Regions from separate parts of the Nocardioides sp. NPDC057767 genome, predicted to be linked through region 1. Evidence: riboswitches for the same ligand, from Rfam matches in the RefSeq annotation. Region 1 holds a riboswitch; the other holds the start of a gene.
The links. A riboswitch is a leader RNA that binds a small molecule or an ion and turns the genes downstream of it on or off. The one in region 1 is predicted to bind cyclic di-AMP.

Region 1 (4,487 bases):
GACGGCCACATGCTCCACGAGGTGACGAAGGCGCAGGGGCTGGAGGGCATCGTGTCCAAGCGGCGCGGGAGCCGCTACCGGCCCGGCGAGCGGAGCAAGGACTGGGTGAAGCTGGCCCACCGCTACCGGGCCTCGCTCGTGGTCGGCGGCTGGCGCCCGGAGGTCGGCACCGAGGGCGGCACCGAGCGTCTCGGCGCCCTGCTCGTCGGTCAGCCGACGCCGGACGGCCTGATCTACCGCGGGCGGGTCGGCAGCGGCATCACCGGCAAGCGGGCACAGCGCCTCGGGGAGCTGCTCCGCGAGAGCGACCGGAACCCCTTCGCCGGGCCCGACGTCGATCCCGACGGGGGAGTGCCGTCCGTGGACGCGCGCGGCACGCACTGGGTCGAGCCGCTCCTCGTCGTCGAGGTGGAGACCCACGGCACCGCGGTGGCGGCAGCGAGCTACAAGGGCCGGCTGCGGCAGCCGAGCTTCATCGGCATCCGCGAGGACATCGAGCCGGAGGATCTGTGATGGTCGACCGAGAAGAGGTACGCGTCGAGGTCGACGGCCGCGTCCTGACCCTGACCAGCCTGAGCAAGGTGCTCTACCCGCGCACCGGGATGACGAAGGGGGAGGTGCTCAACTACTACGCCCAGGTCGCGCCGGTTCTCCTTCCCCAGCTCGAGGATCGCGCGGTGACGAGGATCCGCTGGCCGCACGGCGTCGGGGACATGTCGTTCTTCGAGAAGAACGCCCCGGCCGGCACCCCGAGCTGGGTCCGCACGGTCACCGTCCCGACCACCGGCTCCCGCGCCGCCGATCACAAGGAAGGCACGCTGACCTTCCCGATCCTCGACAGCCTGGCGGCGCTCACCTGGGCCGCCAACCTCTCCGCGCTGGAGCTGCACGTCCACCAGTGGACCGTCGGTGCCGACGGCACCCCGGCCGGCGCCAACCGGATCGTGATCGACCTCGATCCCGGCGAGCCGGCCGGTCTCCAGGAGTGCTGCGAGGTGGCCCTGCTGGTGCGCGAAGCCCTCAGCGCCCGTGATCTCGCCGCGACGCCGGTGCTCAGCGGGAGCAAGGGAGTGCATCTGTACGCCGCCCTGCCGGAGCCCGTCGAGCCGGACGTCGCCACCGCGTTGGCCAAGGAGATCGCCGAGGACCTGCAGAAGGCCCATCCACGTAAAGTCACCGCAACGATGACCAAAAGTCGCAGGTCAGGCAAGGTTTTCCTGGACTGGTCACAGAACTCGGGATCGAAGACGACGATCTGTCCCTACTCGCTGCGGGGCAAGGAGATCCCCACGGTGGCGGCCCCGATCACGTGGGAGGAGGTCGCCGAAGGGGCGGAGGATCCGCTCGGTATCGATCAGCTCGGACCTAACGATGTGATCACGCGCTTATCTGAAAGGGGGGATCTCTTCACAAGCCCTACGGGGCTGTAACTATTGTTCTCTCCATGTCTAACTCCGTGCTCGTCGTAGAAGACCAAGAGGACATCGCCGCTCCGCTGGTGCGCACGCTCCAGCGAGAGGGTTACGACGTCACCTGGGTCGACTCCGGCAAGAAGGCGCTGGAGCTGCTCGCGCCCCCTTACGAGGCCGAGCTCGTGCTGCTCGACCTGGGCCTTCCCGACATGGACGGGCTCGAGGTCTGCAAGGCTGCGCGTGACAACGGCTACGAGGGCGGGATCATGATCCTCACCGCCCGTGACGCCGAGATCGACCTGGTGGTCGGCCTCGACGCCGGTGCCGACGACTACCTGGCCAAGCCGTTCGCGCTGGCCGTCCTGCAGGCCCGGGTCCGCGCGCTCCTGCGCCGCTCGGGCCCGGTCGAGCCCGGCGCCGACGACGACGCCCTGCGTATCGACGTCGCCGCTCACCGTGTCTACGCCGGCGAGCGCGAGGTGACGCTGACCGGCAAGGAGTTCGCGCTCCTGGCCGTGCTGGCCGCCTCCCGCGACAAGGTGGTCTCCCGCGACCGGCTGATGGCCGAGGTCTGGGACGAGAACTGGTACGGCTCGACCAAGACCCTCGACGTCACCGTCGGACGCCTGCGCCAGAAGCTCGAGGCGGCCGGCGTCCAGGAGAAGGTCGTCGCGGTCCGCGGAGTCGGGTTCCGGCTGGAAGCCGGAGAGTAGGCGCAGCCGACTCGAAACAGGGGAGAAACCGCAAGTTCGACACGGCGTCAAACCACTGTTCAGTGCGTGAGATGACTCACAAACGACGGCAAAAACACGCGTAACCACGCGGAATGTGCCCAAGATGCGAGCATTCGGGATTGGATCCGCTCCAGATCGCGTGTCACCTTGGTTGAGCCGTGCACAACGCACGACCGGCCCCGGTACACGCCGAATCCTGTCCCTCCGGACGCCGGCCCCTACTACTGAACCCCCTTACCCCTCACACTCAGCAGTACGTATGGGACAGGAGCGGGGGACCCAAGTTCCACGCGACTAACTCGGACGGTCGCTTGGGGTGAAGTCATCCACGGATGGCCGGGCACCTTTCAGCCCGAACCCGACAGCTCACCTCGCAGGCGTGGGAAGGAACTCACGCATGTCCAAGTCCGTATCTCGTCCTGCCCATCGAGGCACCGCGCGCCCGTTCCGGTCGCCGAACAGCTCGACCGCACGGACGATCGCAGGATCGCCCATCGACAAGCTCAGGACGACGCTCAGCGGCCACGGCAAGCTCGCCGGCCGCATCACCCTCGCCAGCGGCATCGCCGCCGGCGCCCTGGTGGCGGTCCCCGCCGCCAATGCCGCTCCGGTCTCCTCGCCGACGTCCGTCGAGTCGAGCGTCGAGTCGAGCGTCGAGTCCAGCGTCGAGTCGGCCAAGGTGGTGGAGGCTCCGACCCTGGAGGTCTCGGCCACCCCCGCGGCGATGCTCACCGACATCCAGCAGCTCGAAAGGGCTGTCGAGGTGCAGCAGCGCAAGGCCGAGGCCGCCCGCAAGGCCGCCGAGGCGAAGCGCAAGGCAGCGATCGCGGCCAAGAAGGCCGCGGAGGCGAAGAAGAGGGCCGAGGCGGAGGCCAAGGCCTTCGCCGCGAGCCAGCAGGGCAAGATCGAGCGGGCGATCAGCGTCGCCTCGGAGCAGATCGGCGACCCGTACGTCTGGGGTGCCACCGGTCCGAGCGCGTTCGACTGCTCCGGCCTGACGCAGTACGCCTTCAGCGCCGCCGGCATCGAGCTGCCCCGGGTCTCGCGGGACCAGGCCGCTGCGCTGCCGACGATCCCGAACGACCAGATCCAGCGCGGTGACCTGATGTTCTGGGGCAGCCCCGTCTACCACGTCGGCATCTTCCTGCGCTGGGAGAACGGCGAGGCGATCATGCTGCACGCCCCCAAGCCGGGTACGGCTGTTCGTGAGGAGGCTGCCTGGGACGGCTGGTTCGCCGGCTCGATCCACCAGGCCTGAACCTTCGCGGCTCAGTCTCGGGGCCCGTTCCGACGGGCCGACCCCCACATATCCCCCTGGCGCTCGCCCTCCGGTTCCCCTTGCCGGAGGGCGAGCGCATATGTGGGCCGGCGAATCGGGTGCTGCACCACGCGTCAAGTAACCTGTAAGACGTGGCAGGCCCCGAATTCGACACCGAGATCAAGCAGCTCCAGGCAACGATGCAGACCATCGGCCAGGTGCTGGACCTGGACGCGATGCGCAAGGAGATCGCCGACCTCGGCGAGCAGGTCGCCGCGCCCGACCTCTGGGACGATCAGGACAACGCCACCCGGGTCACCGGACGGCTCTCCCTGCTGCAGGGCGAGCTCAACAAGTTCACCGAGCTCAGCAGCCGCATCGAGGACCTCGAGCTGATGGTCGAGATGGCCCAGGAGGAGGGCGACGCCGACACGCTCGCCGAGTCCGAGGCCGAGCTGGGCCGGGTCAAGAAGGCCGTCGAGAGCCTGGAGATCCGCACCCTGCTCTCGGGGGAGTACGACTCCCGCGAGGCCCTGGTCACGATCCGCTCCGGCGCCGGTGGCGTCGACGCCGCCGACTTCGCCGAGATGCTGATGCGGATGTACGTCCGCTGGGCCGAGCGCAACAAGTACCCGGTCGAGGTCTTCGACACCTCCTACGCCGAGGAGGCCGGGCTGAAGTCCGCCACCTTCGCGATCCACGCCCCCTATGCCTACGGCACCCTCTCCGTCGAGGCCGGCACCCACCGCCTGGTGCGGATCAGCCCCTTCGACAACCAGGGCCGCCGCCAGACGTCCTTCGCCGCGGTCGAGGTCGTGCCCGTGCTCGAGCAGACCGACGAGATCGAGATCGACGAGAACGACATCAAGGTCGACGTCTACCGCTCCTCGGGCCCCGGTGGCCAGTCGGTCAACACGACCGACTCGGCGGTCCGGCTGACGCACATCCCCACCGGCACCGTGGTCTCCTGCCAGAACGAGAAGTCGCAGCTGCAGAACAAGGCCGCCGCGATGATCGTCCTCAAGGCCAAGCTGCTCGCGCTGAAGAAGGCCGAGGAGGAGGCGCAGCTCAAGGAGCTGAAGG
Region 2 (4,487 bases), on a different contig from region 1:
CAGCAGACCGACGCCGGTGACCGCCCCGGCGGCGCCGATCACGGTCCCGACCAGGACGTCGTCGTGCTTGGCATGGGCGAGCTCGTGGGCAACGACGGAGAGCACCGCCCCACGCGCCGCCGCGCCTCGCTGCGAGTCGACGAGGTTGTCGTAGAGGACGACCCGGCGGGTGGAGCCGAAACCGGTGACGTACGCGTTGAGCGAGGTCGTCCGCCGGGAGGCATCGACCACCAGGACATCGTCGAGATCGACGCCCTCACGCTCGGCGATCGCCATCACGTCGGTGCGGAGCTGGCCGCGCGGCAGCGGCTCGAAGTCGTTGAACAGCGGCTCGATGACGACCGGGTAGACGAACGAGCCGAGCACCACCAGGGCCGCGACCGCGCCGGCGGCGAGGGCCGGCCACCAACGCCGGCCGAGGCGGATGCAGGCGAAGAGCGCGAGCAGCGCCAGGGATGTGATCAGGACACCGACGACCTGGTTGAGCAGCGAGTCCGTCAACCAGGGCGTCCACGCCTGCCGGGAGAGCCCGTAGCGCACCTGCAGACGGTGGAGCGCCACCCCGAACGGCAACGTCACGATCCAGCCGAGGAGCGTGACCACGGCGACCGCGAGCACGACCCGGAGCAGCCACGGTCCGCGCAGCCGAGCCACCAGGCGCCGTCCGAGCGAGGTGAACCCGAGCACGCAGGCGATCACCAGGGAGACGACGAGCGAGGCCCGGCTGAGCCAGCGCGCGGTGCCGGAGTAGGCCAGCATCCGCTCCAGCTCCTCGGGAGTGAAAACGTCGCGCTCGTCGGGCAGGTCGAGCGGGCCGCCCGGGTAGGGATGCCACGGGATCAACACCCACGCGAGCACCACGAATGCCACCGCGCCGAGGACGAGAACCACCCAGGACGTACGCCGCGTGCTGATCACGACGCAGAGTGTGACAGACGGGCCCGCCAGCGGGCGGTCAGCTCGTCTGTTCCGAAGCCGAAGCTCGCCTGGAGCGCCTTCTCCAGCGGGATGCCGCGGCCGGTCTCCTCGTAGAGGTCGACCAGAGCCTGCTCGCCGCCGGCCTCGGCGAGCACCTCGCAGGCCAGCCAGGCGGCCTCGTACTCGGCTCCGAAGCGCTCCGAGCGGGTGTTGAACTCGGCTTTGCCCGGCAGGTGGTCGGGGGCGCCGTTCTCGCGGACCTGGGCCAGGATCTGGCCGGCGGTCTTGCTCAACGGGAGCTTGGTGTCACGCAGCGCGACGTAGTCGGCGAAGCCCTCGGTGAGCCACATCGGCCGGCGGGTGTTGGTTGCCGCGTCGGTGGCCGCGTGCGTGGCCTCGTGGGTGATGACCACCTGAGCGCCGGGCGCGTCCAGGTCGCCGATGACGCCCTGGTTGACCCACACGTGCAGGGGTGTCTCGGCCTTCGTGGACCCGTCGACGGTCGCGGTCACGGCGGCGACGGCGGTGTAGGTGCCCTGTTCGGCGCCCAGCGCGGAGTCGAGGCCGGTCGTGGGCACCTCGAGAACCAGGCGGGGCTCGTCCCAGGGGATCACCTTGCGGACCTGGGTGACCGCGGCGGCGGCCAGCTCGGCGTAGCGGTCGGCGACCGCGGCCGAGGCTTGCACGATCACGAGGCTCGAGCCGCTGCGGCGCACCTCGACGGGACCGCTCAGCCACAACGGCATCCGGGTGCCCTGGGACGCCGAGAAGCCGGTGATCGCCCCGTCGGCGTCGAAGCCGACCCTGAGCTCCTCGGTCAGCGCCGGGTCGCCCGGGGTGCGCCACGACATCTCCACATCGGCCGTGAAGGAGCCGTCCTGCGCCACGTTGCCCGCCTCGGCGATGTACCTCGCGGTGACGTCCTCGAGGCCGATGGCGTTCGCGTTGCGCACCGCGACCGAGGCGGTGTCCTCGCCGTCGGGCTCCGCCCCCTCACGTACGCCGGTGACCAGCTGCTCCAGCGAGGCCCGCGCGCCCGCGGTGTCGGCGCGAACCACCGGCCCGGTGGTCGGAGTGGGCGCGACGTACTCGCCGCCGCCGGTGAGCCGCCACCCGACGAACCCGGCGAGCAGCATCACCAGCACCAGCACGGCCCCGATGAGGGCGGGGCGGGCCTGGAGGCGGGAAAGAGGAGAGCCGACCGTTCGCACCTGCGAACGATCGGCCTCTTCGGGGTCCTGGGTCAACTCAGCCCGGGCGGACGGCGCCGGTGTAGGGCATCTCGTCGATCGGCGAGACCTTCACACCGGTGCTCGGGTTGGACGCGTGCACCATCTGGCCGTTGCCGATGTAGAGGCCGACGTGGCTGATCGGGCTGTAGAAGAAGACCAGGTCACCGGGAGCGAGCTGGTCGCGCGAGACCTGGGGACCGCTGCTGTACTGCGCCGAGGAGGAGTGCGGCAGCGAGACGCCGGCCTGGCCCCAGGCACCCATGGTGAGGCCGGAGCAGTCCCACGACTCGGTGCCGGTGGCACCGTAGACGTAGGCGTCGCCGACCTGGGCGAGGGCGTAGTCCACGGCCACCTTGGCGCGGCCCGAGGGCGGCGGCAGGTTGGACGGGATGCTGGTGTCGGTGGACTGGATGGCCTCCAGCTCATCGGCCTCGAGCTCGTCGAGCTCGGCCTGGGCCGCCTCGAACTTCTCGTCGATCTCGCTCTTCTTCTGCTGCATGGTCGTCTTGACCTTGGCCATCTGGTCCTTGGCGTCCTCGGTCGCCTCGCGACGCACCTGGAGGGCCTCGGCCTCGGTGTTGTAGCGGGCCAGCAGGTCGGACTGCAGCGCGTTGTAGGACGAGACGGTGGCGAGACCGGCGAGGAACTCCTGCGGGTCCTCGGAGGTGATCACCTGGCCGACGGCAGAGACGTCGGAGCCCTCGAACTGCCGCAGCACGGAGTCGCGGAGCTCGGCGCGGATCTTGTCGAGCTCCTTGCTCTGGCGCTTCTCGTCGGCGTTGAGGTCCTCGAGCTGGTCCTTGAGGTCCTGCAGCCGCAGCTTGGCGTTGCTGTAGTCCTCGTTGGCCGCCTCGGCCTGCGTGTAGAGCTTGTCGACCTTCTTGCGAACGTCGTCGATGTCTGGTTCGGCCTGGGCGGGGGTCGCGGCGGGAATGATCCCGGCGACACCGATGGCGGCGATGCCGGCTGCTCCGGCAATGAGTCGCTTCCGGTCGCGTGTCACGAGCGGACGGTCTCCTTGTGTAGTCGTTGAACGCCTACCGGGTGAGCTGACGGGTTCAGGCACGACCTGCCCTACCACCGCTCCTCGACCTGGTCCCCCAGATCGCCCTTGCGGCGGATGCACCCCAGGTGATCGCACTCCGTGTTGCGGCGTACGACCGGTGTGGTTCCCCGGCTCCTGGCCCGCCCCGAAGCGGGCCTGGACTAAGCGCGACACTCGCGTGAGTCGGTTGACTCACTCCCACGAGCGCCAAGTTCCTGCGCACATTAGCCGACCGGATCCCCCACCTGCCAACCACCCACGCCCAAAAGTTCGGCTACATCCCTTCCACCATCCGCAGCGGCGGGACCAGCCCACCATCGGCGAGCACGTCGAGCGCCCGGCGCTCCTCGTCCTCGATGGTCAGCTCCGGGGGCGGGCCCAGCAGCACGGTGACCACGCAGTCGTGGCACGCCAGTCCGCGCACGAGGCAGGTGTCACAGTCGATTCTCGTCGTCATGCTGCGACGGTCTCACCGACCACCGACATTTTTGCTTTCGTACGGTTGCGTGCGGCGTGTCACCACCATCGCAGCGCGGTATTCGACGCGGCGATCGTCGGCCCGGTCTCTACACTTGACGTATGGAGGTCTCCGCGTACGCGACGCTCCCCGACACGGTCCGGGGACGCATCGTCGCGCTCACGGCCGGGGTGCTTCCCGACGTGGTGCGCCTCCCGCCCGCGCTCAAGCGGATCGCCGACTTCGCCCCTGCCCGGCGCGCCAAGGCCGGCGGTGCGATGATCGCCTCGGTGCTCGAGACCGACGACGAGGTGCGGGAGAAGGTCGGGAGCCAGCTGCGCGCGGCGTACGTCGCCGAGGGCTCGGTCGAGGACCTCACCCTGCCCGAGGATCCGGCCGAGGCGGCCGCCGTCGTGTGGCTCGTCCGGCCCGACGGCTGGGAGGTCTCGCTCAAGGAGGCCCTGGACCGGCTGGACGCGGCCGCGGTCCCGGCGGTCGATGCCGAGGTCGCGCGCCTGCGCGGCAAGCTCGCCGCCGCGGAGGACGAGATCCGTGAGGTGCGCGCCGACCGCAAGGCACGTCTCGACGAGCTCAAGGCCGACAACACCACGCTGCGGCGCAAGCTCGGCGAGGCCCGCGCCGCCGCCCGCGAGGCCGGCACCGGGCTGGACGAGGCCCTGACCGAGGCACGCGAGGCGCTCGCCCGTGCCCAGGACGAGCTGGCCGCTCGCGACCGGCAGCTGCGCCAGCTCCGCAGCCAGGTCGACAAGCTGGAGCGCGAGGCGGCCGCGGAGCGGCGCACCTCGAAGACGGACCGCGAGGACGCCTCGCTGCG

Region 2: linked by a shared signal. The riboswitch ahead of ACFVDI_RS22265 (NlpC/P60 family protein) and the one ahead of ACFVDI_RS16690 (C40 family peptidase) in region 1 are both predicted to bind cyclic di-AMP.

What each region holds. Positions count from the first base shown of each region.
Region 1 covers NZ_JBHVKJ010000030.1:44,583-49,069, reverse strand. Annotated here, with positions in the region: gene ACFVDI_RS16705 (DNA ligase) at 1-513, shown strand, start outside; gene ligD (non-homologous end-joining DNA ligase) at 513-1,430, shown strand; gene ACFVDI_RS16695 (response regulator transcription factor) at 1,445-2,125, shown strand; cyclic di-AMP (ydaO/yuaA leader) riboswitch at 2,367-2,538, shown strand; gene ACFVDI_RS16690 (C40 family peptidase) at 2,544-3,404, shown strand; gene prfB (peptide chain release factor 2) at 3,557-4,487, shown strand, end outside.
Region 2 covers NZ_JBHVKJ010000050.1:26,146-30,632, reverse strand. Annotated here, with positions in the region: gene ACFVDI_RS22275 (M48 family metalloprotease) at 1-918, opposite strand, end outside; gene ACFVDI_RS22270 (hypothetical protein) at 915-2,129, opposite strand; gene ACFVDI_RS22265 (NlpC/P60 family protein) at 2,167-3,153, opposite strand; cyclic di-AMP (ydaO/yuaA leader) riboswitch at 3,169-3,373, opposite strand; gene ACFVDI_RS22260 (hypothetical protein) at 3,470-3,652, opposite strand; gene ACFVDI_RS22255 (NYN domain-containing protein) at 3,775-4,487, shown strand, end outside.